2 regions of the Paenibacillus sp. FSL R5-0713 genome follow, and region 1 is predicted to be linked to the other one. Evidence: a T-box and tRNA genes for the amino acid it is inferred to sense, from the RefSeq annotation. Region 1 holds a T-box; the other holds one or more tRNA genes.
What was found. A T-box is a leader RNA that pairs with one kind of tRNA and senses whether it is charged. The one in region 1 lies ahead of MKZ12_RS23505 (valine--tRNA ligase), so its partner is inferred to be a tRNA-Val.

Region 1 (15,705 bases):
CCTATCTGGATGTTATGCGCACCATCAAGGATCAATTTGATCTTCCGCTTGTTGCCTATAATGTAAGTGGCGAGTATGCCATGGTTAAGGCGGCGGCGATTCAAGGCTGGATCGATGAGAAAAAAGTAGCCATGGAAATCCTGCTCAGTATGAAACGCGCGGGTGCAGATATGATCATTACCTACTACGGAAAAGACGCTTCTCGCTGGTTGGCTGAGAAATAAAATAATCGACATTGGGGAGGATACACATGACTGTACAACAAGGTAATCGTCGTAATGATGAGCGCTCACGTAGCGCGTTTGAGGAAGCGAAGCAGTACATACCCGGGGGGGTGAACAGCCCTGTACGCGCATTCAAATCGGTGGGACTTACGCCAATCTATGCGGAGCGCGGCGAAGGGTCCAAAATCTACGATATTGATGGCAATGTTTTTATTGACTATGTAGGATCGTGGGGTCCACTCATCATGGGACATGCACACCCTGACGTTGTAGAAGCTTTGCGTGAGACAGCCCTTAAAGGAACAAGCTTTGGTGCACCTACCTTGCTGGAGACCGAGATGGCGAAACTGGTCTGTGAGCGTGTACCTTCCATCGATATTGTGCGGATGGTTAATTCCGGTACAGAAGCAACCATGAGTGCCATTCGACTGGCACGCGGGGTAACCGGACGCAGTAAAATTCTGAAGTTTGAAGGATCTTATCATGGACATGCAGACAGTTTGCTGATCAAGGCTGGCTCAGGTGTTGCAACATTGGGTCTGCCAGATAGTCCAGGTGTGCCTGAAGGCGTAGCTGTGAATACCATTACGGTACCTTATAACGATCTGGAGTCTGTGACACTTGCTTTTGAACGTTATGGTGAAGAACTTGCCGCTGTTATTGTGGAACCTGTGGCAGGTAACATGGGGGTTGTACCTCCGGCTTCCGGCTTCCTGGAAGGCTTGCGCAGTTTGACGACGCAATATGGCAGCCTGCTTATTTTTGACGAAGTCATGACCGGTTTCCGCGTAGGGTTGAACTGTGCCCAGGGACGATATGGGGTTACACCCGACCTGACTTGTCTGGGGAAAGTTATCGGTGGCGGACTCCCGGTTGGTGCTTATGGTGGTCGCCGGGATCTGATGGAACAGATTGCTCCTACGGGACCGATCTATCAAGCAGGTACACTAAGCGGGAATCCGCTGGCTATGGCAGCAGGATATACCACGCTCAAATTGTTAACACCAGAGGTCTATGACCGTCTGGAGACACTGTCTGCACGTCTGCAAGCCGGATTCGAGAAAAATGCATCTGAGGCGGGTGTCGCGATAACCATTAACCGTGTGGGTTCCATGGTTTGTCCATTCTTCAGTGCCGTTCCGGTAACTAATTATGATATTGCCAAAGAAAGCAATCTGGATCAATTCCGTCGTTATTTTGCGGCCATGATTGATCAAGGTGTGAGTGTTGCGCCTTCGCAATACGAAGGCATGTTTGTCTCTGGTGTGCACACGGAGCAAGATATTGACGATACGATCGAGGCGAATCGTAAAGCTCTTCAATCGCTATGACGATCAAAAGTTGGAAACGCCGTGGGGAATGGCTTGAGCTGATGCCAGGAAAAACCGTAACCGGCAGCTCGGACAAACAGATGGCTGCAGAGCAATGGCTATTGTCTGAACTTCAGTTTCCGGAGAAACTGCTACGTCAGCTTAAAGCAAACCGAGGAATACAACTCGCAGGGGACCGGCTTCGGCTGGCCCTTTTTGCGTCCCAGCCAATCGATGTCGAACCACGCTGGGCTGAGGCGGAGGTCTTGTTTGAGGATGATTTCTGTTTGGTTATGCACAAACCGGCAGGCATGAAACTGCATCCGGATGGAAGCCGCGCTGATCAGGCCATCACGCTGGATCATGTGGTTGCCTCCTATTATGAGATGAACGGAATACAGGCAAGTGTACGCCATGTTCATCGACTGGATGAGGATACAACCGGACCTGTCCTGTATGCCAAAAATGCTTTTGCTCTCGCCAAACTGGATGAAGCGATGCGCCGCAAAGAGATTGGTCGCCATTATGTAGCCATGGCAGGGGGACAACTATCCCGCGAACTGCACAAAATTGATGCTCCCATTGGCAAGGACAGACATCACAAACAGCGCAGACGTGTCTCTGAAGGTGGTCAAGAAGCTGTTACGCATGTGGAGATCGTCGAAGTGTGGGAACGGGCAACTCTTGTACGATTGAAGCTGGACACAGGACGCACACACCAAATTCGTGTACATCTGAGTTATGCGGGACATCCGCTCATCGGTGATGAGTTGTATGGAGGAAGAGCGGATGCCATTGATAGGCAGGCGCTTCACGGAGAAGTGTTGAAGTTTAACCACCCGTTAACTGGAGCCATGATTGAAGTAAATGACCCTTGGCCGTCCGATTTTACACAACTGGCAGAGCGCGAAAAGATGTATTAATACTATTTATGTCGCCTAAAAGCTTTCTGAAAGAAAGCTGCTTCGGAAGCATAATTTATCCCCGGATTTTCCCTTTGAAGAAGGGAATCAAAAAAATCTGGGGATAACAGTGATCGGAAGGTTATTCTGTCATCGAAGTGGCTAGGTGCAACATTCTCTATTTCGCTTTATATAGCAAGGTTTTTCAAAAGGTGGCATGCTCATCTCATTCAAGGCATATAGATGGGGTAACGAAGGATTTGGACCATGGATCAGTCCCATGAGAAGGATCATGGTGAACATATGCCGAAAGGAGGACGCCACCTTTGTTGAATCAACCTTATGGTTTGCGGTTCGATATTTATGAGCGCGTTCATTTGTCTGAGGGAGTTCCTGCGATTGAGGAATTGGAGGAGATTGAATTATACCCGCGCATTCAAGTCATCGGGCAGGATGATCATGCCACGTTAAGAGGGCATCTTTTACTTACAGGTGCGTACAGAGGAGAAAATGAGGCTTCAGAGGAGCTCAAACATTTCATTCCCGTGGAGATTACAGTGCCGCTGAACCGAGTCAGATCGATTGAGGATATTTCCATTGAGATCGAGAATTTTGACGTGGATCTGTTGTCCAATCGTAGTCTGAACATTACTGGCGTGTTGTCGTTGCGAGGCATCGAGGGCTTTCATGCTGAAGAGCCGCAAGTGTGGTCAGCAGATGAGTTTACAGTAGTCCACTCACCGGATGCTCAGCAATCCAACCGTTCCGATGAAGCAGAAGAGACAGATAGCGATCCTAACACATTTGCACAGGAGTATCTGCTCCAGCGGAGTGAGGAAGAGAGACTTGCGAATGCAGCAGAGCTTGCCTATGGTGCCCCGGAATATCATCAGGAATATGCAAACTTATCCTCGGCGGAGCCACTCCAATCGGCGGAGCAAAGTGCCGAGTACGCTAACGAAAACAGACAACCTGATGCAAACGAAGATCCTGCATTTCTGACAGCGAATGGAGATGAACTGGCATCCCAGGAGCCATACAGCGAACCTTCTCCCATCTCGTCATTTATGGCTGAGACGGCTGATCGGTTGTCTTCTTACCCAGAGTCGGAACCATTGCTTCCTCTGGAAGATGAGTCTTCAGCGTGGTCCGAGCCTTCCTTGGATGCATTGCCTACAGAGCCTAGAAATTCAGATCAAGAAGTCCAAGAGCCTGCTGCTCAATTATCCAATGAGTTCGCAGCACCAGATGTACCGGACGGACCGGACGTATGGCATTTCGAATCAGCGAGATCTGTACCTCAGCAGGAGAATCAGGCAGTTGATGTTCCGGTTGAACCACAAGCGGAGAACTGGCAAGGTGTATTCGGTACGTCCGAAGCAGGCAATGCAGAGGAAGAACGCCAGTCTTTTGAAGCGACTGAGGTAGATGAGTTTGTGCAGAATGAAGCATTTGTCCCTGAACCTGTTGCTGAGACGGAAGACAAGCCGGAGATGAAGGTTGCTTTTGGCAGTAAAAAGGAATCCGCTCCAAGACAAGAGGAGGGTGTGGGGATCTCTTCCTTGTTATCCTCCGGCAGATCAGCACGAGATGCTGAAGTGGAGAGAGGCGAAGAGGTTCCAGCCGGTGTGATACAGGAAGAAACGTATGCACCTGAGGATGTGGAATGGAAGAATCTGTTCCTGGGAACGATTGTGGACCAGACGCCATTCCGTAAAGTGAAGTTGTGTATCGTCCAGCGGGAAGATACACTGGATGCCATTGCGGATCGATATCAATTGAGCACGAGGGAACTTCAGTTGTATAATCGATTATCTGAACAAGTTGTGGAAGAAGGTCAGATATTGTACATCCCTTAATCCGTAGTTAAAGCCTTCGTTAGGACCCGTGATCCCCTTGAGGATTGCGGGTTTTTGCATGATTTGCCCTAAACCTGCATTCCAGCGCACTTTATCCGCTGTTGTCAGGTTGACTATCGCGCACGAGCAAGGTATGATGTGTGTAGGTTTTTTGAAGAACAACGTGGAACGGGAGTAGTAGACAGTATGACCTTTCAGAGAGTGGAATTGCAACGCTGTGAGATTCCGCAGGAACCAACTGATCGAAGTCGCCCGGGAGTTGCCTGTTTGAATTCAAGGGATGAATGAGCGTTATCGTCATTTATTTCTGAGGTAGGATGGGCCGGTAGCAGCCGTTATCTGCTTGAAGTGTCACGTCCTGTACAGAGGGGGAAGTCTACCTTGCTGTCGGCGTGAAACAAAGGTGGTACCGCGAAAGCTAACCTTTCGTCCTTTGATGGATGAAAGGTTTTTTTTGTTTTTTTTGGCGAAGATGATGAAGATGAAGTAACGGAGGAATGACACATGTCTGAGGAAAAAAAATCAGCTGCAACAGAAATGCCGACCACTTACGATCCTAAAGCGGCAGAAGACAAATGGTACTCCACCTGGATGGAGCGCGGATATTTCAAAGCCGGTCAACGTAAAGATGCCGAGCCGTATACGATTGTAATTCCACCCCCAAATGTGACCGGGATGCTGCACATCGGGCATGCGCTCGACTTTACACTACAGGATATTCTGATCCGCACCAAACGGATGCAGGGTTATGATGCACTGTGGCTTCCGGGTTCTGACCATGCAGGTATTGCTACCCAAACCAAAGTGGAGCAGAAGCTGCGTGAAGAAGGTCTGACTCGTTATGATCTGGGACGCGAGAAGTTTCTGGAGAAAGTATGGGATTGGAAAGATCAATATGCCACAACCATTCGTCAGCAATGGGGCAAAATGGGTTTGTCCCTTGACTACTCACGTGAACGTTTTACGCTGGATGAAGGTCTGTCCCAAGCGGTTCGCAAAGTATTTGTTCAACTGTATGAAAAAGGCCTTATTTACCGCGGCAAACGCATCATTAACTGGGACCCGGTGAACCGGACAGCCCTGTCTGACATTGAGGTTGAATATAAAGAGGTTCAGGGTCACCTGTACCATCTGCGTTACCCGCTCAAAGACGGAAGTGGCTACGTTACAGTAGCAACAACGCGTCCTGAAACGATGCTGGGTGATACAGCGGTCGCTGTTCATCCGAAGGATGAGCGCTATGCAGATATGATTGGCAAAGTCCTTGTACTGCCTATCATTGGACGCGAAATTCCAATTATCGCTGATGATTATGTGGATAAAGAGTTCGGAAGTGGTGCAGTAAAAATCACGCCTGCACATGATCCGAATGACTTTGAAGTAGGTCTTCGTCATGATCTGCCACAGATTACGGTAATGGATGAGAGTGGCACAATGAATGCAGAAGCTGGTAAGTATCAGGGACTGGATCGCAGTGAATGCCGCAAGCAGATTGTTGCTGATATGAAAGAGCAAGGCATATTGATCAACATCGAGGATCATACGCATCAGGTTGGACACAGTGAACGTACCGGCGCTGTTGTTGAACCGTATCTGTCTACTCAGTGGTTTGTTGAGATGAAGCCACTTGCAGAGAGAGCGATCAAGAAACAACAGAGCGGCGAAGGGGTTAATTTTGTTCCAGACCGTTTCGAGAAAACATATCTGAACTGGATCGAGAACGTTCGTGACTGGTGTATTTCCCGTCAACTGTGGTGGGGACATCGTATTCCGGCCTGGTATGATGAGGAAACGGGTGAAATCATCGTATCTGCTGAAGATCCTACAACGCTACCAGAGAATGCAGGACGCAAGCTTAGACAGGACGAAGATGTACTCGATACTTGGTTTAGCTCCGGCTTATGGCCATTCTCCACACTAGGCTGGCCGGAAGATACGGAAGATCTGCAACGTTATTATCCGACAAGTGTACTTGTGACAGGGTATGACATCATATATTTCTGGGTTGCACGTATGATTTTCACTGCACTGGAATTCACGGATGAGATTCCGTTCAAGGATGTGCTGATGCATGGTCTTGTTCGTGATGCAGATGGACGTAAAATGTCCAAATCACTGGGCAACGGTGTAGATCCGCTGGATGTGATCGAGAAATATGGCGCAGATGCAATGCGTTACATGATCTCAACCAGCAGCACGCCAGGCCAGGATCTCCGTTTCCGTTGGGAACGGGTGGAGCAGGCTCGTAATTTTGCCAACAAGATCTGGAACGCTTCGCGCTTTGCATTGATGAATCTGGAAGGATTCACCTATGAGGATCGTGACATCAGCGGAGAGCTTGGTACAGCGGATTATTGGATTTTGCACCGTCTGAACGAAACTTCCCGCGATATTACGCGTCTAATCGAAGCGTATGAATTTGGGGAAACAGGTCGTGTGCTGTATAACTTTATCTGGGATGACCTGTGTGATTGGTACATTGAGTTCGCTAAACTGTCCTTCTATGGGGAAGATCCGGTTACCAAGAAGAAAACACAATCCGTACTGGCTTATGTGCTGGATCAGACCATGCGCCTGATTCATCCGTTTATGCCATACATCTCCGAAGAGATCTGGCAGCATCTGCCGCATGAAGGTGAGACGATTACGTTGGCAGCATGGCCGGTATATGATCCTGCTTTTGAGAATCCAGAGGCTGTTGCCGAGATGAACCTGCTCATGGATACCATTCGTGCAGTTCGGAACATCCGTGCAGAAGTGAACGTGCCTATGAGCAAAAAGATTGAATTGATGGTGAAAGCAAACAGCCCTGAGGCGTCCAGCATCATCGAACGTAACAGTCATTACATCAAACGTTTCTGTAACACGTCCGAGTTCGATAGTGGGCTGGATCTGAGCTCCCCGGATAAGGCAATGACTGCAATCATCACAGGGGCAGAACTATACTTGCCGCTGGCAGGTCTTATTGATATCGAACAGGAAGTGGCTCGTCTGGAGAAAGAGTTGCAGAACCTTGAGGGCGAAGTACTCCGTGTGGAGAAAAAGCTGTCGAATGAAGGCTTTGTAGCCAAAGCGCCTGCCAAAGTTATTGAGGAAGAGCGCGCCAAGCAAGCAGATTATTCCGATAAACGGGATAAAGTGATCGCACGAATCAAGGAACTGAAAGGTTAATATATTTGGGTCGGATGGAGAGCCAGTATGCCATCCGGCCGCTTTTTTCACTCAAACTCGGAACCGAAGGTGAATCAGATGACGGAATTAGACGGGACAGATGCAGCAGCTCCTTTACTTACGTATAACGAGGCCGTGGACTGGATCAATGGCCTTATTCCTTTTGGCATCCGACCTGGAATGGAACGAATCGAGGGTCTGATGTCTATGTTAGGCAATCCTCACCAACGTCTCAAATTTATTCACGTCGCGGGAACGAACGGCAAAGGTTCGACTTGCGCTTTTTTGACGTCAGTGCTTCTTCAGGCTGGATATGATGTGGGTACCTTTACATCGCCTTATATCACCAAGTTTACGAACCGTTTTCAATACAACGGCGAGGATATTCCGGAAGAGACACTGTTGAAGATCTCTAACCGTTTGCGACCGCTGGTTATGGAAATGGCATCTACACCGCTTGGTTCCCCAACGATGTTTGAGGTGTCTACGGCTCTCGCGCTTCTGTATTATGCAGAAGAGTGCTACCCTGATGTTGTGGTATGGGAGACGGGGCTGGGGGGAAGGATGGACGTAACGAATATTGTTTCGCCTGTTGTGTCCGTCATCACCAACATTGGTATGGATCATACGGATGTGCTTGGAGATACGATTGAGCAGATCGCTGGAGAAAAGGCAGGCATTATCAAGCCGGGAGTACCCGTTGTAACCTGCGCGACGCAACCCGAAGCTGTGAAAGTGATTCAGGAGAAAGCACAGCAGCTTCAATCAAGCCTGTATTTGGCTGGAAATCAATTCTCTTATCATCGACTGGAGAGTAATGAGAACGGACAATCTTTTCATTTTACAGGCCCTTTTCGTGACCTGGACGTTCGCATCCGCATGCAGGGCTCACACCAATGTGACAATGCAGCGGCCGCACTGATGGTGCTCGAATTGCTTAGACAATACATGGCATTTATGCTGGATGACAACGATATCGCACTTGGACTGGAGAATGCTTTTTGGGCAGGGAGATTCGAAAAAGTCGTCGATGAACCCCGAATTGTGCTCGATGGAGCACATAATCCGGAAGGGGCAGAGTCGCTGGCCAAGAGCATTACGGATGTCTATCCTCACAACAAGTTAATTTTGATGATGGGTATGTTGGCAAATAAGCATCACGAATCATATTTGCAGCATATACTGCCACTAGTGGATACGCTGATCCTGACCGAGCCAGACTTCCGACGCAAAATGGCTGCAGATGAATTGCTGCAGATTGTCGAACGGGTACGTCCCGCCTTTGCGAAGCAGGAACTGGAAATCATCGTCGAGCCCGAATGGGCAAAGGCTCTTGATCTATTGAAGTCACGGACGGAAGCGGAGGATCTGGGGGTGGTCTCCGGCACACTGTACCTGATTGCGGATGTGCGGGCAGCCCTTTTGCATCAAACCGATTCTGAAAAAGGTTGGTGAAAGTTTTGTTAAATACATCGGAACACGTTCATTTTATAGGGATTGGCGGATATGGCATGAGTGCCATCGCTAGAGTTATGTTGGAAATGGGATACACCGTTACCGGATCGGATGTCGCTTCACAGGAGTTGACCGAGAAGTTGGCAGCCAAGGGAGCGAAAATATATATCGGCCATACAGCAGAGCACGTCACTGGAGCAGACCTGGTTGTATACTCTACGGCAGCGCCTGCTGATAATGTGGAACGGGTAGCAGCTGCAGAGCTCAACATTCCGATTCTGCATCGTTCCCAGATGCTTGCACGTTTGTTAAATGAACGTAAAGGTGTGGCTGTGGCTGGAGCCCACGGTAAAACCACCACCTCATCCATGATTGCACTGGTTATGGATAAATGTGATACGGACCCGACATATATCATTGGCGGAGAGATCATGAATGTGGGCACCAACGCCAAGGCAGGCCAGGGCGACTGGGTAGTTGCCGAGGCGGACGAGAGCGATGGCTCATTTTTGCAGTACCATCCATGGCTCGGTATTGTAACCAATATTGAGGCAGATCATCTGGAGAATTACAACAGTGATTTTGAGGAACTCAAAAAGGCTTATGTGCAGTTCCTGAGCCAGATTCGTCCGGAAGGAACAGCCATTGTGTGCTCAGACGACGAGAATGTTCAAGCGATTTTGCCAGAACTCAAGTCACGGATTACAACTTATGGTATTGATCGTGCTGCGGATTATATGGCAACGGATATTGTATTGGGCGATCGCCGTATCTCCTTTACGATGAATCATCAGGGTGCTCCTATGGGCACGGTGGAATTATCAGTGCCAGGTAAGCATAACGTTTATAATGCGATGGCTACTGTAATTACCTGTCTGGAAGCAGGTATTCCATTTGAGAAGATTGTGGCAGCGATCATCCAGTTCCACGGAGCCAAACGCAGATTCCAGGTATTGGGCGAGGCGCGTGATATGCTGATCATCGATGATTATGCGCATCACCCGACGGAGATTGAAGCGACTATTAGTGCAGCCAAAGCGACAGGCAAACGTATTATTGCGGTATTCCAGCCACAGCGTTATACGCGTACGTTCTTCCTGTTGGATGCGTTCAGTCGTGCTTTCGCGGAAGCGGATGAGGTGCTTATTACGGATATCTATTCTCCTGCGGGCGAAAAACAGATCGAAGGGGTAACCTCCGCCAAACTGGTTGAACTAATCGTTCAAAACAGTAATGCTTCTGCACGGTACCTTCCTACGAAAGAAGAAGTTGTAGCTGATCTGCAGCATCGTTTGCAGCCAGGAGACCTGGTGATTACGATGGGTGCAGGTGATATCTGGAAAGTTGGAGATACACTTGCCAAAGGCTTGAAATAGATCATTTGCGAAACCGCCTGTCTTCGATATGAAGCAGGCGTTTTTTTGCGTTAATTGGAATGTCTTCTGCCTTCTCTGCATATAGCTGATATAAATGGGACAAAGGAGAGGGTACGGGTGAGCAATGCTAGAATGACGTTTCGCTTCGGGGATCATGAGTCGGACAAGCCTGAAAACAAGAGGAGTTCCGCATCCAGTCCATTGGTGTCGTTAAGTGAAGAATTACCGCATAATCAACTGCTAACGCCTAAGCAGATGGATACGACCCCATCATGGACGCCAGAGGATATTCCCGGAGACTGGGGAGAGACGGTGCTGACAAGCTCTACTGTACCTGAACCTGACGAGAGGGTGAGCCCTGATTCGAACTCGAATTTTGATGAGCACCATTATCTAGGAAACCGTTCCGGTTACGGTTATGATAATTATTCAGAAGGTCCGGAGGAAGAGCGTCGCTATCGGTCTAATGCCCAAGAGGATCAGGGCCACGACTGGCTTGCAGATTCGGAGAACTATTCCTATAAGCGCAATCGTCCTCCAAGGGGCTGGAAAATGATTGGTTCTGTCACTGGGGCACTTGTTACCGGAGCACTCTTTGGCATGGTGATTCTCTCATTTTTTAATAAAGAAGGAGCCGTCAAGCCAGACGATCTTCTGCCCGCCAATCAGGCAGTTTCCACTGTGACCGGTCAGGACGGGACTGCAGGTACAGAACAGCAGACAGCGGCGACTGGCAGCACGTATTATGCACTTCAATACGGCGTGTTCAGTTCTCCTGAACGAGCTGAGCAGGCCAAGCTTGAACTGGCTCAGGCAGGTATAGCCGCAGGGTCTGATCCTGAAGATGGTAATCGAGTATATGCAGGCATTTCGGCTGACCGTGAAGAGGCCAAGCTACTTAGCTCCAGGCTTAAAGCTCAGGGAGTCGAACTGTATGTCAAGGAGATCGTGAACCCTGAGATCAATCCGGCTATATTCGGTGGCAAGCAAGAGGATGTGCAGCTTTTCTTCACAAACAGTTCTGCACTGGTCGAACAATTGTCTACCTTGTCCATTCAGCAATTGGGACAATCTGCACCGACAGCAGTCTCTGCAGAAACGATGACCGCGATTCAGAATAAACACCAGTCATGGTTAACCGGTTTGAATAGTCTCTCACCCGGCCTGACTGCGGAGGTACAGCCTATTGTTGGTGGAATGGAGAAATCAATGAACGATGCAATAACGGCTATTGCAGAGTACAACAAAAATCCGGATGATGTGCACATGTGGTCCGTGCAGTCCGATCTGATGGAATATGTACTACAGCAGAAAAAATGGCTCGAAGCGATTAAGCAGTAACATGCTCTTTCCCATAACAACGCTTGGAATTACCCATCCGGCAAGGAACTGGAAATAGTTCCCCTTGCCGGATTTGTGTTTGTATTGACGTACAAAACCCCGTATAATAATGTGGGTGTCAAAAAATGGCGAGGGAAGATTACCGATGAAAAAAAACTTCGGCATGTTATTGCTGTTTCTGCTGCTCGGCTGGATGGCCGGAGCGTGGATCGCCAAGGCACTGCAGCCTGTTAAGGCAGTAGCCTTTCTTACGAAAGCCACGACCATACGTTGGTCGCCGCAGGCTGATCTTGATATTATCAGTTATGATATTTCACTTCAATTTCAAATGAGCCTTCTGAGTCTGATCGGTATGATTGCCGCTGTGTGGCTATATCGCAGACTGTAGGAGAATGACGAGTTATGACGAAAAAAATTAACCAGTGACATCTATTATCGTGATCCGGACAGGATGTTGCCGTGGCATAAGGAGCCGTTCATTTTGGATAACACAAAGCAGCGCCCTATTATTCTGGCCTCCACATCGCCTCGGCGCAAGGAACTGATCGCATCACTCCACCTAGCGTTTGATGTAATACCAAGTCATGCCAATGAAGATACACCGCCAGAGTGGACCCCTGAACAGACGGTACAGGAGCTTGCTTTGCGCAAGGCGCTTGCTGTGTATCGGGGGCTTGAAGGCCGCGAGCAGGAAGCCATTATTGTTGGTAGTGACACCGTTGTTGTTCTGGATGGTGAGATTCTGGGCAAACCCGTAGATGAAGCGGATGCTGAACGTATGTTATCCCAGCTGCAGGGCCGTGTGCATCGGGTGTTTACGGGCGTCGCTTGTATTGATGCGGGCAATGGACAGTCGTTAGTTCATTATCGCCAGACCGATGTAACGATGAAAGAACTGTCGGATGCGACCATCCGTGCTTATGTGAAGACAGGTGAGCCTTCGGACAAGGCAGGATCTTATGCCATTCAGGGCATTGGCGCTTCACTGGTCGACCGTATTGAAGGATGTTATTTTAATGTGGTTGGCTTGCCGCTATCCTTGCTAAGTGACATGCTGGACGGGTTCGGCGTACATGTGTTGCCACGAACATGAATGAAGCCAAATGTTGTGAAATGAAAAGAGGGAACATATGGAGTCGCCTCAATACATGATGCGCGACATCCCCCAGGAAGAACGCCCGAGAGAACGCATGATGGAATATGGGGCGGGCGCCTTAAGCCATGCTGAATTGCTGGCCATTTTACTTCGAACAGGCACAAGACAGGAATCCGCGGTGCATATGGCACAGCGGATTCTGACCGAAACGGGTGGCATTCGCTCGTTAATGGATCTGAGTCTGGAAGAATTGACTGCGATGAAAGGGATTGGCAATGCCAAGGCTGTACAATTGAAAGCTGGCATTGAGCTGGGGCATCGGATTGCCAAGAGCAGACTCACACAGTCGGCTTCAATCCGTACACCGCGTGATGCAGCTGACATCCTGATCGAACAATTGCGTTATTTGCAAAAAGAACATTTTGTGTGTCTCTTTCTGAATAGCAAAAATCATATTATTGCCCAGGAAACACTCTCCATGGGCAGCCTTAACGCTTCGATTGTACATCCGCGTGAAGTGTTCCGGGCTGCCATCAAATGCAGCAGCGCATCTATTGTGTGCGCACACAACCATCCGAGCGGTGATCCTACGCCCAGTCCGGAGGATATCCAAATAACCAAGAGACTGATTGAAGCAGGCGCTATTGTTGGTATTGACGTGCTTGATCATATAATTATCGGAGATGGAACGTACGTAAGTTTGAAGGAGAAGGGCTTAGTATAATATAATGGTTGGCGTTGATGTTTTCCTATGAATGTTAACGGCGTTGTCCGTAAAAGATAGGTTCACTTTACAAATGAAAAAAAAACAAATGCGAATATTAGCTCCACGTGTTACGTGGGAATGAAATTATCACGCTCTGGATCTGAATAGAGCGGCTATATGAGGCAGAAAAGGAGAATATGTTATGTTTGGTGGTTTTACGAAAGATTTGGGTATTGACTTGGGGACAGCAAATACGTTGGTTTATGTACGAGGAAAAGGAATTGTGGTGCGCGAACCTTCGGTAGTCGCTATACGCACAGATACAAAAAGCATTGAAGCAGTAGGTGAAGCTGCCAAAAAAATGATTGGACGTACACCAGGTAACATTCGTGCCATTCGTCCAATGAAAGATGGCGTTATCGCCGACTTTGATACAACGGCAACAATGATCAAATATTTCATCCGTGAGGCGCAGAAACAACGCTCCATGTTCCAACGTCATCCAAACGTGATGGTATGTGTACCGTCCGGGATCACGGCTGTAGAACAACGTGCGGTTGAAGATGCAACGAAACAGGCTGGAGCACGCGAAGCCTATACAATTGAAGAGCCTTTTGCAGCTGCAATTGGTGCGGATCTGCCTGTATGGGAGCCAACAGGTAGTATGGTTGTCGATATTGGTGGCGGTACAACGGAAGTGGCTGTTATCTCTCTTGGTGGGATTGTAACGAGCCGTTCGGTTCGCGTAGCAGGTGACGAGATGGATGAATCCGTTATTCAATACATCAAACGCCAATACAATCTGATGATCGGTGAGCGTACATCGGAGCAGTTGAAGATGGACATCGGATCAGCAATGCCATTGGAGCAAGTAGAAACGATGGAAATTCGTGGACGTGACCTCGTTACAGGTCTGCCGAAGACCATTACGATTACTTCGGACGAGATCAGCGAAGCATTGGCTGATACGGTGAATGCAATTGTTGAAGCGGTAAAAGTAACCCTTGAGAAATGCCCACCAGAACTTGCGGCCGATATTATGGATCGTGGAATCGTTCTTACAGGTGGTGGGGCGCTTCTGCGCAATCTGGACAAGCTTCTGGCTGGTGAGACAGGAATGCCTGTCATCGTGGCTGAGAATCCGCTGGATTGTGTAGCAATCGGAACAGGTAAAGCGCTAGAGAATATTCATTTGTTCAAAAGCAGAAGCAGTTCGGCAGTTCGTTCCAAACGTTAATCGGTATTTGCCTAACTTGACATTGCGAATAAGTGGCAAGATATCTTTATAGAGGACCCGGTTAACCCCGGGGATGAGCTATTACCCGCTTAACAGGGGAGGATCGGCTGATATTCTCGCAGGGACTACAAGTCTGACAGTCTCCCCGCCGGGCATGGCTCGGAAGAGAATATGGATGTTAGAGGGTGTTCGAACTGTTTAAACTGCTAGGCAACAAAAGACTTTTTGTTTTGCTGGTGGGCCTTGTTACATTTATCGCGTTAATGGGCTTTACGCTCAGTCCGCGAACCACTCTATCCTGGCCGGAGAAATTCCTGAAGGATTCAGTTGGATTTGTACAATACGTATTTTACAAGCCCGCTTCTTATGTAGCGGGCTTTTTTAAAGATGTAGCGAACATGCGTACGGTATATCAAGAGAATGAAGAGCTTCGTATCGCGATGGGTCACTATACCCGGGATCGGCTGAAGTACAATGATATGGAGCAAGTGAATGAGCAGCTTCAGAAAGCGCTCAATTTCACCGAAGAACAGAAGAATCGGTATAATTATGGTTCACGAATTGCTCAGGTTATCAGTGCCAATTCAGATCCGAATAGCAGAACCATTAACATTGATATTGGTGAAAATGCGGGAATTAAGCCGGGGATGGCTGTAACCTCGCAAGAAGGGCTAGTCGGCGTGATTAGTCATGTCAGCTCCTATACATCAACAGTTAATCTGTTAACGTCCATGGATGCCAATGATCCAACATCCAACGCTATTGCAGCAACGGCAGTAGGTAAGGAGAAAGTGTTTGGTATGATTGAGAGTTATGATCCGAAGACGGGCATGCTCAAGATGACCAAAATCTCAGAAGATTCTAATATCCAAAAGGATGATGAGATCATCTCCTCTGGAATTATAAACAATTTTCCGAAGTACATGCGGATTGGGAAAGTGAAGAGTGTCGAGAAAAGTGAGTATGGTTTAACCAAAACAGCTACAATTGAGCCATATGCAAGTTTCCTTGATTGGAAAGAGTTGATT
Region 2 (15,705 bases), 690 kb from region 1:
ACACAGCTACCAAGTCCCTGTACTTGTTGATGAAGCACATGGCGTACTCATTCATTTCCATGAGGATCTGCCGTTGTCTGCGATGGCAGCAGGTGCCGATATGGCTGCAACCAGTGTTCACAAGCTTGGTGGCTCCATGACACAGAGTTCCGTACTCAACCTGAACACGAAGAATGGATTCGTGAATCCACAGCGTGTACAGACGATCCTGAGTCTGCTCACCTCAACATCAACTTCATACATTTTGCTTGCTTCGCTCGACACATCCAGACGTAACCTGGCACTCCACGGTCATGAGATTGCACAGAAGGCGATTGAACTAGCTGAGTTTGCCAGACGTTCGATTAACGATATGGATGGACTGTATTGCTTCGGTAAAGAGCTGCTGGGTACGGAAGCGACCTTCAATTACGATCCAACCAAAGTTACGGTCCATGTTCGCCATCTAGGTATTACAGGGTATGAGACCGAGAACTGGCTGCGTGAGCATTACAACATCGAGGTCGAACTTAGTGATATGTACAATATTCTGTGTCTCATCACGCCAGGAGATACGGACGACAGCGTGGATATCTTGCTGAACGCTCTGCAGGATCTCTCCCGTACCTATTATCAAGTGAACCCGGCTCATGAACTGGTGGTCAAAGTTCCGGATATTCCACAGTTGATGTTGACGCCACGTGATGCATTCTACGGTGATACCGAAGTGATTCCGTTTAAAGAATCCGCAGGACGTATTATCTCAGAATTCATCTATGTCTATCCTCCAGGAATTCCGATCCTGTTACCGGGTGAAGTTATCACCCAAGAGAACATCGACTACATCATCGACCATGTCGAAGTTGGATTGCCTGTCAAAGGACCCGAAGATCGCAGCGTAACCAACGTTAAAGTGATCGTGGAAGCCGATGCCATTTTCTAAAACACCCCTAGCGCTGAGCAGGGATAAACTTGAAGGGCCAAGCCTTACGCTTGGTCTTTTTTTTATTTTGTCGGACAATTCATTTTATCGGACAAGTGAGTTTGCATTTTCCCGTCTATTTCGTCGTTCAATCAGGTCATAAACAGCTCGTCCACCTCTTTAAAAGCAAACAAAAGGCCCCCTGAAATCAAGGAGCCTTCATGTTATGTTCCAAAAGAATGACTATTCTTGTGATGCAACGAGTTCGTTGTAAGCCGCTTCAACGCGGTTCCACTCTTCTTCGTCTTCAATATTGTAGAGCACCATTTCCTCGTCTTCTTCTTCCATACGCAGGATGATGCCGTCAGCTTCAGGATTGTTACGTTCCAGCAGGAGCGCATAAACATGCTTCTCCACGTCAAACGTCTCCACCAAAACCATCTCCACGTCTTGGCCGTTCTCGTCTGTTAATGTGAGAAGGACTTCTTCATGCTCGTGGTCGTGGTCGTGGTCTTGCCCGCATCCGCAGCCATCGCCGTGTTCATGTGTGTGATCGCTCATTGAAATACCTCGCTTTATAAATAGAAATTGTGTAACCTTGCATATCGTAACATGTTCAATGACCCAGGTCAATTTAACTCACAGGGTTATTTCCGCTTCAATCGTTCAGCGCTGTAATGATTTTCTCCGCTACCAGGACGTAACTGCTGTTTGCATTTTCTTTAATATGAAAGCCGACTTGATACTTGCCGGCACGACTGAAATCGTACGTAAAATCGTAAGTGCGGAACCAGAAGTTATCCTTCTGTGTTGTAAGCTCCTGTGACTGGATATCCTTCACCTGACCGCTTGGATTGGTAATCGTTACTTTCACCGCAGCTACATCTGCTGTCAGACTGTCCACTTGGGAAAATACATTGAATTTCAGCTTCCCTACGTTAACGTTGCCAAATACAGTGTCTCCCTTGAAGAGAAAAATATGTACATTCGGTTTGATCACCGTTACTCTCTTGTTACTGCTATCCCATTTGACGACGCCTCCAGCTTCCCTTACAGGTACATAGGTCGTTCCATCAATGAGATAACCTCCATCAGCTGCTTCCTTGCCGTTAATGAGAACACGAATCTTCTCGTTCACCGAATCTGCAAACAATAAAGACCCGCCGAGCAAGGAGAATACCGTGACACAAAGCAATACTCGTTTCCATTTCATCCCGTCAATATTCCCTCCCCTGCTGCTAGCTGTTGTACATTTATACTGTACATTCATCCACAAAGTTGCGCTGTTTTTCATCATTTTTCATTTTTTATCCAGAATTTTTTCCACCCCTTGGAATGCACAAATAGAGGCTCTCCTCATTAAAGGATGCCTCTGTTCTATTCATGTTATAACTACGGAATTAGACGAAGGGTTATGATGAAGTATGGCGGGTCAGGATACAGGGAACACCCTTGCCTATAGCCCCTTCGATTCGCATCCGCGCAGCGTAATCCATGCCTCGTGTACATGGTGTTTTACATCTCTCGCATACATCGGAAGTGACCAACTTCATGGATACACGGATTTTGTCACTCTTTAATGCGGGAGCTTTCTTTCCCTTTGCTTTTGCCATCCCGGATTCCCCATTTCCCCAAGTGCTTACTGATGTAATGCATCATATGGGGATCCGCCCGGTTGTGTGTCTATTTAAAATACGTATTTAAATAATAAAAATATGACAAGGAGGATACCCCCGAGAATGAGCCAGTTGCTGATTTCATACCAAATGCTTTTGCCTCCGGACAGGTATTTCTGTTCATTCTCCTGATGACGCTGACGGTGTGTATCCGTCTCAGAGCCATGGGGTGGTTTGCTAAAATCCATCATAAGTACATTCCCCTTTCAGCAGTTTTGTATAATCTTAATACCATTATAACCCATAATTGAGTATGAATTTGATTTTTCTGTATAAAAGAGCTTTTTCATGCAATTGGTTCTATTGGATCGCAGATAATTCTTCTTCTATGACCCATTTGTGGTTTTTTATCAAATCTCCCCCTGTTGTCGGGGTGTAATCAACCATATATACCGTTGTTTGTTCAGCGGACTCAATTGTGGCCTTGGCACCCTTCATTCCTTTCATGTGATCAGCGCTTAACAGCACCTCAGAACCTACCTTATACGATTGATCGGTATGGTCCTGTATTTCTTCATGAATAACCCATTTATGATTCTGCACGGGATCTCCGCCTGTGGTTGGGGTATACGTCACTGCATATACCGTAGTCTCATAAGCTCCAACAATCTTTGCTGTTGCCCCCTTCATGCCCGACATGTGATCGGCACTCATCATTGCCTGGCTTCCTACTGGAAAGGTGGGATTGCTTTTCTCCAGCAATCCTTCCGGTAGCTCTCCAGATTCAGAATGGTGCATCTCACCTGCGGTGGCTGTATGACTGTCATCTTTACTCTCTATAGTCTGCTGAGTCTCCTTGCCACATCCACCCAAAATCAAACTGCTTACGATCAAGATAGTCGATATGTTCATTAAGTACTTTTTCATGTGTCCGCACTCCTTTAATTGTATTTATATCATTTATTATACCCCCTATGGGTATATCGCAATCATAATTATTGTTTTTTTCCGGATAAGGTGCATCTTACAACGGAGCAAAATAAATCAAAAAAGCCTCCGATTTCTCGGAGGCTTCTTATCAAGAACAAATCATTTCAGTGATTACACCTTACGCCAGTTCCACGTTAACATTCACGTTCCCTTTGATTCCTTTGGAATATGGGCAGTAGTCATGAGCAAGTTTCACAAATTTCTGTGCTGTCTCCTCATCCAGACCGAGAATTTTAACTTCCAAATCAACTTGAAGTTTCACGCCGTTATCCTCAGAGTCCGTCACCAACATCACGGTTGCAGCAACAGTACTTCTTTCAATTTCAACTTTGTGTTTTTTCAATTGAAACTCCAGTGCGGAGTTAAAACAAGCGCTATACCCTGCTGCAAACAACTGCTCCGGATTGGTAGCTGTCGTCACTTGTCCTCCCAGTTCAGGTGGTGCAGCAACATCCAACATAAACACGTTATCTGGAGATTGTACAATTCCTTGACGTCCACCTGTATTGATGACTGTTGTTTCATATAATGTTTTCATTTGTAAAACTCCTTTAGTTGATTGGATTTATGTTGACATAAATTCGACTTCTCTTGTATCGCTAACAATTACATTGTACACAATTTAATTGTGCATGTAAATAGTTGATGTAAAAAAATAATACAGTTTAATGCTGAGTTTAAATGAATAGCGATAATGAGGTTTATCATTGTAGGCATCAGATAACCTAAGTTGAACTTAAGGAGGAATAACACGTTTGGAGAATAATTCATTTCTAACCCCGGACAAGCCCAAACATAAATCCAGGGCTCTCTATGAGGTGCTAGCTGTATCAACCAGACTCGGCCTGACTTCATTTGGAGGACCGATCGCTCATCTTGGTTACTTTCATGAAGAATATGTTCGCCGTAGAAAATGGATGGATGAACGTAGCTATGCAGATTTAGTTGCGCTGTGTCAATTTTTGCCCGGACCTGCCAGCAGTCAAGTCGGGATTGGAATTGGCATTATCCGCGGCGGATTGCTGGGGGGACTGATGGCTTGGCTTGGTTTTACACTTCCATCTGTCATTGCGTTAGTCTTGTTCGCTTTTCTTCTGCAAGGATTTGATATTAGCAGTACTGGATGGATTCACGGTCTGAAAATTGTTGCTGTAGCTATTGTCGCTCAGGCGATATGGGGCATGGGGCAAAAACTAACTCCTGACCGCTATAGGGCAACCATCGCTATCTTTACTGCAGTGGCGACTGTTGTGTGGCAGACTGCATTCACTCCAATCCTTTTTATTGTGATAGCAGGCGTGATAGGTATGATCCTTTTTAGTAAAATGACCGAGTTTAAAACAGTAGACTTGTCTGTCCCTATGAATCGTAACTTGGCAATCGTCTGTTTGGCTACGTTCTTTGGAATTCTGATTTTTCTCCCGTTACTCACTCCCTTTGATCGTTCGGGGTGGCTGTTATTCTTTGATAGCTTCTACCGTTCAGGATCACTCGTATTTGGCGGAGGGCATGTTGTGCTTCCGTTACTGGAACGTGAATTCGTTCCTGCAGAGATGATCAACAAGTCCGACTTTCTGGCGGGATATGGAGCAGCACAAGCTGTACCCGGACCATTGTTCACTTTTGCCGGTTATTTAGGAGCGATGATGCGTGGGGTTTCAGGAGCTTTGGTTGCAACGATCGCTATCTTTTTGCCAGCTTTTCTTCTGATCGTAGGCGTATTGCCCTTCTGGAGTGCTTTATGTAAAAGCTCAAAAACCCAAGGAGCATTACGCGGAATTAATGCAGCTGTTGTAGGTATTTTGCTGGCGTCGTTGTACGATCCACTCTGGACAACTGCGATCCTGACGCCTGTTGATTTTGCACTTGTATGCATGTTGTTTCTAATGCTCGTTTTTTGGAAAGTACCACCCTGGATCGTCGTCTTTGCTGGTGCAGCAGGCGGTACAATGATGAACCTTTTCTAAATAAAAAAGGTACCCCTACACTGCACTTTTTTTTCAAAGCGTCCGTGTTTAGGTACCCTATTACTGCTAGTAAGTTATTGACCGATCCATGCAGATCATCTGTTTATTTTCTTCAGCATCCCAATTCAAGTTTCTCAAATCCGAGCTGGCCTAGCTTGTCTACACTCTTTCTTCAAATCAGGTTCCTTGTTCGTCTTCAGACTTCTCCCCAGTTTGATTAGTTACTCCAGATATCCACTTTCATCTGCGCACATTTGAAATACTTGGCCTCAGCCTTGCTTGTGGTGAGTTTCAACAGACATTGCAATTCTCCATGTTGGAACAACCCACCACTCAGGTCAGCAGCAACACCTCCATACTGATCATCCGCACCAAGCCACACGGAAGGTCTTTCGAACCCCGCCGAGAACTGTAACCCTGTGCAGAGCAGCACGGTCAGGTTCTTTCGATTCTGCGCTTCATCTCCCGCCACACCTTGCGTAGTGAAGAAAACCATGTTTTGCTTAAAATCCGTGTACGTTCCATCTGCTTTATAGGCTCGGACCATCCCATACTTCTGATTAACGTTATGAAAAAAGGTGATACCAGCCTTGCTATCCTTCGATTTGATGCCAACCTGAACCGATATTCCAATATTGCCGTTGAATTGTAGCGCTTCCAAAGTGACTGCAATTGCTGTTACTTTCGAGCTGTCAATCAGATGTTTCATTTTCAACTCTGCCGTCGCTCCTACTGTGGTCGGTGTTGTAACTGTTATGGTTCCTCTATCGGGCAAAGGCTCAAACGTAGGGGTGCCCACCACCTCCACCCAATCCGGTAACGTTCCATATAGAAAATCGGCCACAAGCTGTTTGTGGACCTTTCCAAAGGGCACGATCTTACCCGCTGCATCACGTATAACCATCTCTACACCCCCACCGAATAGGCTACACCGATATTATGATCGGTATTGTAATACACGTACACTACCCCGTCCATAACGGACACCATCAAGGATTGCATATTGGTCGTTTCCCAATTCAATGCCGGAAAATATATATCTGAAGGTTTGTCCAGCAGTTGACGGAAGTCTGCGCTGATCTTGGCAATGGCAGGCCGAGCTACAGTCGTAACCCCACCTGAAGCATAAGCCGATAACATGCCCAGCCACCACATGCTCCCTTTGTACATAAATACACCTGCATTGGGTCTCGAAATATTTTCTTCTGCTGATAAAGTCGCATCATTGCCACCCATTAATGGTCTTGGATCAGCTAACCAGCTACGTCCGTCATGAGAATGCCAGATACATTTACGGCCAAAGTCACCGCCGCCCATTACCGAAAAACCGATCCATTTGCCACCATTTCGAAAACACGAGAAGTAACCGGTATGACCATCACCTGGGAAACCTGGAGGTTTGTCCAATATCAAACCCACTCTTGTCCAGTTAATCATGTCTACAGAGGTTGCAAGTGCCGTCGATTGATTTATCCCAAGTCCGTTTTGTTGATAATACATAAAGAATAATTGTTCTTCATCGTTCCAGATCACAAATGGCGTTTCCGTCGAATTCCCAACCACAGTATCGAGATATACCTGTCCGTGTTTGGTCCATGGTCCTGTCGGACTGTTGGAATACGCAAGTCCAATTCCACCTATACGATTATGGTTGGTAGAATACGTAGCATAATAATCTGCTTTTGCACCAGGGATAAGCCCCTTCACTTTGATCGCCCGAAACCAATAGATCGATTGAAGACCCGCCATTGCAGCGGTATATATAGGATTGTCCATTTTTTTATCAAATTGAGGCGTGTACATCCGTCTGGATTCTGCATCGCAATAATCATATGGCGCAATGGCCCTGTTGGCCTTCATCGCTGCGCCCAGTGCTGCCTGAGCAATATTTTCAGTCATGGACATGGGAGCTCAACTCCTTCGTGAACGGGGTATTACCCGTTACCGGTCGCGAATATAAAACATCCGAAGCGTTCATTAATAGGATTGAAAAATCAACAACATTACCCTCATTCGCAGCTGACTCCCGAGAAATACGAATGATAGAGCGAATTCTAGCATTATATGAATACGCTTTCATTTTAGTCATTCCTTTAATGCCTTTACAGTTGTACTCAGCAATTGTGCCTTTCATTGGTACGCCCGGATAATGTTGATCCTTCATATTAATCCCTCCTATTGTTTTCTCCCGATAAGTATATTCATGAAGCTACCTTTATGTTAAAGCATTATGCCCATCTTGCAGCCTATTATTCTAAGTCTGGTTTTTCATATAACCAAACATTTGCTTATGTTAACAAGACGAAACAGGCTAACCCATAAATAATAGGCTAACCTGTTTAAATGAAGAAACTGCAAAACTAACTACTTATTTCTCTGCAAAAAGTGAAGATAAGGGATTGGCTACTTTTTTATCGGATTGCTCCTTGCCTTGGTTATTCAATACATAGAACTGGTAAAAGTCGTTACTGAATCCAATAGACTCCTGCATTTTCAGCTTAAAAGCTTCAAATACCGCATTGCTCAGATGATCCTCATTCCAGAAATAATGAAGCATTAATCGATTCTGGTTATAGGGATGTTTGATCACGTACGCACCAGCGGCAAGAGGTTGATTCATGGTATTCTTCCAAGGAAAACCAGTCTGTTTCGTCCGATCGATAATGTTGGATTTTAAAGCCTGCACCAATCCGTTTGACTTGGCATTGCCAATGACAATAAGGTTGCTGTTGCCGATCGCTTTTTTCATCTTTTGCTTCAGCTCCTTGCGATCCCGTACAACGTCGTATCTTATCCCGCTCATATCAAGGAATCCGGTCAACTGATGAACGATATCTTCCTGCTGTTTGGCTGCAAGCTTACTCACCTGATCACTGAGCACAATGGTTAATTCCTCGCCTTGAAGGACTTTGTCCATCAATCGATTCATCACTTCATAAGGCAGATGAGGGATCATACCCATGACAGCCTGATATTGCGCTTGTAAGATATCATGCACATATGCAGCGGTCTCTTCTTTGGATAATTGGTATTCAGGCTTTAAGACAAAATCAGGCTGATATAGGGCTGTTTGCATTTCTGCGCGCACTTCCTTACCAAGCACATCTTCAATGGTTTGAAGAAGCCCCTCTATTGTTGCATTTTGATACACGTAGCGTTGGAAATATGTTCTCATCAACTCGTCAAATTTCTCTTCACCGACGGAACGGTAAAGCTGATAGATCGCTTGTCGCCCCTTCTGATAATACACCAGACCGGCTAACTCCCCGGCTTCATCGTTTGTTGACGCAATCGCCATATCTACGGGCGCAGTGTCAAACTGTATGGATCTGAAACCATTTAGCTTAACTCCCTGTTTCTCGGCAAAATACACCATGGAGAAATCGGCAAAGCCCTCGTCCAGGAAGGATTCGGTCTCTGAATTATTACCAATCAATGCATGGAACCACTGATGTGCTATCTCATGAACAAATGTTGTATCTTCTTCTGGAACCTTACCCGTTTGAATCTGGCCCATCTGAATGAGTCTCGTATACTCCACGGCAACGCCTTGTACATACGTCTCGACAATTCGGAACTCTGGGTAGGGATACTTGCCATATTTCTCACTATAGAAATCAATGACCTTGAATGCCTGATTAATGTATCGGTCAACGATCTCTTTCTTGGATGGATCATCGTTGAAATAATAGTATTCCACCGTCAGACCGTTACGGGTAGCGCGCTCCACTTGAAGATTAGGACTGGCAAAGAAAACAAACTCTCTCGTATTCTCGGCTACGGCAGACACAATCTTACGCCCATGTTCTGTACTGTTTTGAGTGGAGATCATGCCAGGCATGGCTACCTGATACTCCTCAGGCACATTAAATTGGACTTCAAAGTCGGACGAGGTGTAATAATCGCTCTCGAATGTTCGACTATACGGTGCCTTATTCCACTGCTGCTTGACCTCATCGTATACAGACATCACCGGGAACCAGTGTGCACCATTAATTATATCCTTGTAATAGGATATTCGCTGTGAGCCATAAGGTATATTCAGATGGAATTCCAATTGTAATGTTATCGATTCGCCTGGTTGAACGGACTTTTTCAACTGTACAGTCAGCGCTTGATTTTCCTTATGGAAGTCCAGTGACTGGCTATCTGCTGTTACAGCCTGAATATCAATGCCACCCAGAAAGTCCTCCGCTGTCTTCTCGGGATGATCTTCACTAATCTGTTCATTGTTCTGTTGGAACATTGAAGCCTGTGTGGACTTGGAAAGGTTCGCATCAGCATATGTATGCAGGACCAGTTGCTGGAGTGTATCCTTGCTTGTGTTGCGATACGTTACCTTCTCGCTCCCCTGGATCGTCATGTCTTTCTCATTCAGCCGAGCCTGGATCTCGTATTGAATCGGGGACTGCTTTAGGGAGTCTGTGTTAGGTATATTCGTAGATACAGGTGGGACCGCTTCCGCTACCACAACCCCCATGGTGACAAGTGGGCTTGTTGCCAGTATTAAAGCCAGTGTACCCGCGATCCCTACTCTGGCTAACTTTGATGTAAATGGGTTTGAATAATTCATAAGTTCTCTCCTTCTCCTGTTCTATGTTGACCTCAGAACCAAGTATAGAAGAGGAACCTTATGATGAATTTATGTTTTATTTAAGTTTTGTTTAAAAAGAGGAAGAGAAACTGAAGTTTTCTTCAATCACATGGTTGTATGTAGAAAAAGAAAAGAAGCCTTACATCGCAAGGCTCCTCGTGTATGATCTGTAGTGGGCTCAAACCACTGACCCCTACCCTGTCAAATAAGTGAGCTCTTGGTATCCTTTCTCTCTCTGTATAGATGACCGAGTAATTCTTTTATTCCAGCCTTGATTTCGACCGATATTTTATCTTTACTAATGTAGACCACTTCTAGCAATGTGCTTAATTTAAGCCAAATTATACCATTAAGTATATTTATTTTCAACAAAACCACCTACATATATTATCGGAGGTGGCCATAATGTTATATAAAAAAACAACTCCTCTTGAGATATAATTCTCAAAAGAAGTTGCCCTTTTTTTCATATAGGACGAGTGGGGATCGAACCCACGACCCTTACCCTGTCAAGATAATGCTCTCCCGCTGAGCTATCGCCCTGTAATAAATAGGATGTATCCATCACGATCATAATGCTATCTTTAGCTGAGCTAACAGATCATGATATATAATTATTTCCCAATCAAGTAACAGTATCATATCAAGTAACCGTGTTCATTGTCAATGATTTATTTGGTTATAATTCACCCAAAATGGTGCACAATAAAGGAAGATTACCATATCTACAACGAGGTGAATTCTCTATGAGAAACTTAACAAAACGGTCAAAATCCAATACACATACATTTACCAAATGCTTCTTTTTTTTCGTTGGGCTTATGATTGTCATGACAACCCTTACCGGTTGCGGCTTGGAACGGGATGAACATACGGTTCAATTCCAACAGTTAAAACAACCCAATGAAAATGATGAATCTCTACCCGTCTGGCTGGACGTATACTCCAAATCGGTAGTTCAAGATGTATATTCTCCGCGAGGAAGCAGTGAAGTTTTGCCGTGAAGGTAAGAGGTAAATTACTCTTCTTCATCCCACTTACGTGAGTATGCTTTCTTGGTCACATAATACAACAGAATAATCATTCCCGCCGACATTAACAATGTAATGACCATGATGCCTGCCATGCCCATCACTACCCCCTCCTCTCCCAATATGTCCCAGACTTCACTATACAGGAAAAACATTTTTTTGTATAATTCAGTCTGATATGTCGCGCAAGAGCAGAAAGAAGGAATGGAATTGGCAGCTGAGATTAGTTATGTAACGACGCAAGAACAACTGGAACAAGCCCTGGGTATTCGCAATCACGTTTTTGTGATCGAGCAACAGGTTCCTGCCGAGATTGAGATTGATCAATACGATGTCATTAGTCCGGATGTGCATCACGTATTGTTAAGTACGGATGGGCAAGCTGTAGCTACAGGACGTCTGATCTATTACAGCAAGGATACGGCCAAAATGCAGCGGATCGCGGTGCTTGAGTCTCATCGTTCATTCGGTTATGGACGCGTGCTTCTGCTCGCGATGGAGGAACTGGCACGTGAACTCGGCTTATCCTATTCCGTACTGGATGCTCAATGTCAGGCGCAGAAATTCTATGAGAAACTGGGCTATGAAGTGATTTCGGAAGAACCTTTTTATGATGCAGAAATTCTGCATGTTCGTATGAAAAAGAGTCTGTAAAACTTCGGCATTGGCGGTCTTATGAGCATATAGTGCATACTTCCCAGGAATTCGGATAGGCTAATCAGGTAAACAGATTCCTATCTCGTCATATAAGGAGAGTGTGACATCATGGATCAAACAACACGCGAGAGTTTCACAGCCGTACAGAAAAATGGCGACGGTGACCTGACAGCCTTTCAGACTTCAGCAGGACGTATACTGGATTACCAACAAGCACTTGCAGAAGTAAAGGCTGGCGCTATTGCCGGCGTGAATGTATTTAAAGGCAAAGATGGCGAAATGTATATTCGCGGCGATGCCGACGGTGACCCAACCAACAACCTGGACCAACTTCCCCAATTCTAAAATAGATGCACAGATCGTTACGTGTTACACAGAAGCGCCAATTCGGTTATCCGGGTTGGCGTTTTCTTATTATGATTAATAGTCCGTAAAATATTTTACGGAGTCCCCGGAAGGCTGGCTTTTGCGAATTGGCTGTTGTACCTGTTCCCATGCCTGCAAGATCTGTATCCCTTCGAGAGTAGACCGATTCTCCCAGGCGATGTGCCCGGTTCGTTCAAGCTCCAGCAAAGACTCATGAATGTAAGCTCTGCTTCGTCCCGTCTTGGTCTCCAGTTCATCCATACGCGGCAGCCTGCGCCGTTGTCCTGCATAGTTCACCATAATCCGCAAAATCTTACGTTCAAAGTCGTTCAGCATACTTTACCTCCCCATTCATATCCGTAACAGGACGCCATGCCAGAATACCTTGCTCCAGAAATGTTCGGGGTGAGCCTTCTTTTCCCGCTGATGCTCTAATCATCCCGCCACGTACACTATTAATTCGAATCTGTCGCTGCGTAATCTGCCCTGCACGATCCATGTAGACCAGCTCCACCATCTGGCCAATATATTTCCCTAGCATAATCATCCCTCCGATAAGAACATTTGTTTGTATTTCATATTATATGCGAACATAAGTTCTTTATTCAATAGTAAAAAAAGGATTTTGCAAAATAAAAAAAACCAGACTTTCCCCTTTGATCAAGGGAGTCTGGTTCCTCTGATAATGCTGCTGATATAACAACATTTCTTGTAATAATCCGGTTCAGTAACGGATCAGTGTCGATCGGATTCCGAAAATTGCACTTTCTTTAATTGCTGTGTAGATGGATTAAAATCAACATTTACATAGACCGCGAATTGCTTGCCGTCTTTGGCACGAACCCATAGCTTGAACTGTTCCCGTGACTGATCTGCTGTTAGAGAGGTACGGCCGATGTGCTTATAGTCCAAAATATCCACATTGTACTTTGTCTGTGTTTCTTTGACCGCAATAATTCCCCACTTCGCATAATCTGGGATGGCGGCGCCCGTAGCCGAGGCAGGTGTGAATCCCGCTAAACTAAGCATAACCGTAAGTATTGTAACGATGAGCATTCTCATTTCACTCACTCCTTAGGACAATATGTTTCTGTTATATTGCCCGTCCGGGTTTCATTTTACACGAATAAACGAAAGATCCAAGCCAGTGGCCGTAGGGAAAAAGGAACCACATGAACAAGCCGGTCCAACGAATCAGGAGGCTCCGTCCGGAAACTCATTCCCCAGTCACCCGAGAAAACGTGTTGTTGTGTCTTCGGCTCCTCAGGACGATCCAACCCGTATTTCTTTTCAAGCCTTTGCCTCGTTTGTTCATCCACCTGAACCTCGTTCGAAACGTCATATGCTGTGACAGGCTCGCTGCTTATGTACATCAGCATCATCAGAAGGATCGGAATCCACACTATTTTTACCCAACGTTTGTTCATCTTTAACTCCTTTATGTACCTTAATTCTCTTGTATCTGGCAGACCCATTTAAAGGTTAGATTATACATAAAATTCACCGTATTGGAAATAACAACAGGGAGAAGATATGCAGCATTTGATATGCAATACTTAAGTCCCATTTGGTTGATTTTATGTTTAAAAAAGGGAATAACCGTGTAATAGGCCATGACAGCCTGACTTCATGATCTAACATTTCTACAGGATCTGCAATACCACTTTGAGGAGGTTACACCCCAATGTTCAAACGCTTGGATGAAATCCTGATTGAGATTCCCAATGTCGAGAAGCCCGATCCGAATGCAGCAGCAGCCATACAAGAGTTGCTCGGCGGCAAATTCGGAGAAATGTCAACGTTGAACAATTACCTCTATCAATCGTTTAATTTTCGATCCAAAGAAAAGCTGAAGCCCTTCTATGACCTCGTCATGAGCATTACGGCTGAAGAATTGGGCCATGTTGAACTCGTGTCTCATGGCATTAACAAATGTCTTAGAGGATCAACCGAGTACAAAGAACCCGACGATACGCCGCTAGGTTCGGTGAAAGATGCTCGTCTGTCGTATCACTATCTGGCAGGTGCACAAGGTGCAATGCCTTTTGACTCTATGGGTAATCCATGGACGGGAGCAAATGTCTTCAACAGTGGTAATCTGGTCGAAGATCTGTTGCACAACTTTTTCCTCGAATGTGGAGCGCGTACGCATAAAATGAAGGTATATGAGATGACAGATCACCCGGCAGCCCGGGAAGTGGTTGGTTTCCTGCTGGTACGTGGCGGCGTGCATGTTGTTGCATATGCAAAAGCCCTTGAGATTGCAACTGGCGTCAATGTAACCAAACTCGTTCCTATTCCTTCACTGAACAACAAAGCTTTCAATGAGGCTCGTAAATATGAAGAAAAAGGGGTACACACCAAGCTGTACACCTATAGTGATAAAGACTTCAATGCGATCGGTCAGATCTGGAAAGGAACTCACCCCGAAGATGGACAACCTCTTGAAGTCATCCAAGGGATACCTGAAGGATTCCCGATTCCAGAAGCCCCTGCGGTGGAAGAAGAATTCGCCCCAGGCATTTCGCAAGAAGACTTTAAGGAAATTGCTCGTCGTCTGAAGATGGCGGGAAATATTGCGGATTAAGCTAGAGTTGTACATGCACTGTTTAAAACTAATAAGCCCTCGATACTGTCAACACAGTATTGAGGGCTTTACTGTCTTCTAATCCATCAACAATCCGCGTAAGGTGATTTTGAAGGTAAATTAAATTCTCATTTTTAACTTAATCAGCGTCTTCAATGGAATGTTTGTTGATCATCTGCCATAGCTCTTCCTCACTATTTAATCGTATAGAATCTGTATATTCCCAACTGAAATAAGGGGCAAGATTTTTAACTACAACTTCCCAGGTTTCTCCTTGCTGTTTCATAAGAATTTGATTTATTTTTTCGGATATTAATTCGAAATCCAGTTTATTAACAATAAAGTGCCTTGCACCTAATACGATATCTGTTCCATCTCTAAGTTCTTTTTCTAAAGCTTTCGGAGTTATGATTGTAAAATCAAAATTATCCTCACCTTCAGAATCTTCCGTCCCAATACAGGCTGTACCTGACAAGTAAAAATCGTCTCCAATATCTTCAGATCTCGTGAATTGTAACTTGCCATGGATATTCGGATCTCCAGTAATAATAAGGTCTTTCAAAATCAGTTTAATCACGTTTCGCCCCTCTTAGGTATCTAGTTTCTTCAATTTTCTTGTTGCACCAGTTTTTATGTATGCAAACTCCCATCTCCACTTACCTCTCGTTGGTCTCCCTTCATCTTTTCCAAAAGCTCCACGATAACCTCATCCAACTCCTCTAGTATCTCGTCATGTGTAGGGGACTCCAATATCCTTACCAGATCCGTCTGTAGCATACTGGGATGAGATACAGGCAATCGATCAATTAGTCCGACCAAAATGAAATATTCCCACTGTGGATCTTGGGTTTGCAACACATCCTTAATATGAGGAATTATGTCCTCCCCCAATCTCATAATAGATCCTCTACCGGCTTAGAGATTGGCCAATTCCCGTCTTGCAACCACTGCATAAGTTCTGGAATACTGTTTCTCAACTCTTCATTACTAAATTCA

Region 2: it encodes a tRNA-Val, which carries the amino acid that the T-box ahead of MKZ12_RS23505 (valine--tRNA ligase) is inferred to sense. The anticodon was not compared.

The regions. Positions count from the first base shown of each region.
Region 1 covers NZ_CP150229.1:5,257,958-5,273,662, reverse strand. The annotation lists gene hemB (porphobilinogen synthase) at 1-224, shown strand, start outside; gene hemL (glutamate-1-semialdehyde 2,1-aminomutase) at 251-1,555, shown strand; gene MKZ12_RS23515 (RluA family pseudouridine synthase) at 1,552-2,457, shown strand; gene MKZ12_RS23510 (LysM peptidoglycan-binding domain-containing protein) at 2,763-4,295, shown strand; T-box leader at 4,451-4,732, shown strand; gene MKZ12_RS23505 (valine--tRNA ligase) at 4,800-7,466, shown strand; gene MKZ12_RS23500 (folylpolyglutamate synthase/dihydrofolate synthase family protein) at 7,545-8,921, shown strand; gene murC (UDP-N-acetylmuramate--L-alanine ligase) at 8,978-10,297, shown strand; gene MKZ12_RS23490 (SPOR domain-containing protein) at 10,415-11,638, shown strand; gene MKZ12_RS23485 (DUF4321 domain-containing protein) at 11,784-12,026, shown strand; gene MKZ12_RS23480 (Maf family protein) at 12,120-12,731, shown strand; gene radC (DNA repair protein RadC) at 12,769-13,458, shown strand; gene MKZ12_RS23470 (rod shape-determining protein) at 13,643-14,677, shown strand; gene mreC (rod shape-determining protein MreC) at 14,863-15,705, shown strand, end outside.
Region 2 covers NZ_CP150229.1:4,571,588-4,587,292, forward strand. The annotation lists gene MKZ12_RS20340 (aminotransferase class I/II-fold pyridoxal phosphate-dependent enzyme) at 1-922, shown strand, start outside; gene MKZ12_RS20345 (DUF1292 domain-containing protein) at 1,145-1,462, opposite strand; gene MKZ12_RS20350 (copper amine oxidase N-terminal domain-containing protein) at 1,560-2,114, opposite strand; gene MKZ12_RS20355 (hypothetical protein) at 2,314-2,514, opposite strand; gene MKZ12_RS20360 (hypothetical protein) at 2,589-2,768, opposite strand; gene MKZ12_RS20365 (YdhK family protein) at 2,878-3,444, opposite strand; gene MKZ12_RS20370 (organic hydroperoxide resistance protein) at 3,626-4,045, opposite strand; gene MKZ12_RS20375 (chromate transporter) at 4,263-5,474, shown strand; gene MKZ12_RS20380 (hypothetical protein) at 5,692-6,378, opposite strand; gene MKZ12_RS20385 (hypothetical protein) at 6,381-7,379, opposite strand; gene MKZ12_RS20390 (hypothetical protein) at 7,366-7,638, opposite strand; gene MKZ12_RS20395 (M1 family metallopeptidase) at 7,843-10,047, opposite strand; tRNA gene MKZ12_RS20400 (tRNA-Val) at 10,540-10,611, opposite strand; gene MKZ12_RS20405 (hypothetical protein) at 10,815-11,072, shown strand; gene MKZ12_RS20410 (GNAT family N-acetyltransferase) at 11,310-11,753, shown strand; gene MKZ12_RS20415 (DUF3892 domain-containing protein) at 11,865-12,101, shown strand; gene MKZ12_RS20420 (hypothetical protein) at 12,177-12,458, opposite strand; gene MKZ12_RS20425 (hypothetical protein) at 12,442-12,663, opposite strand; gene MKZ12_RS20430 (DUF3889 domain-containing protein) at 12,858-13,184, opposite strand; gene MKZ12_RS20435 (hypothetical protein) at 13,241-13,549, opposite strand; gene MKZ12_RS20440 (manganese catalase family protein) at 13,807-14,709, shown strand; gene MKZ12_RS20445 (Imm8 family immunity protein) at 14,849-15,286, opposite strand; gene MKZ12_RS20450 (DUF5071 domain-containing protein) at 15,340-15,606, opposite strand.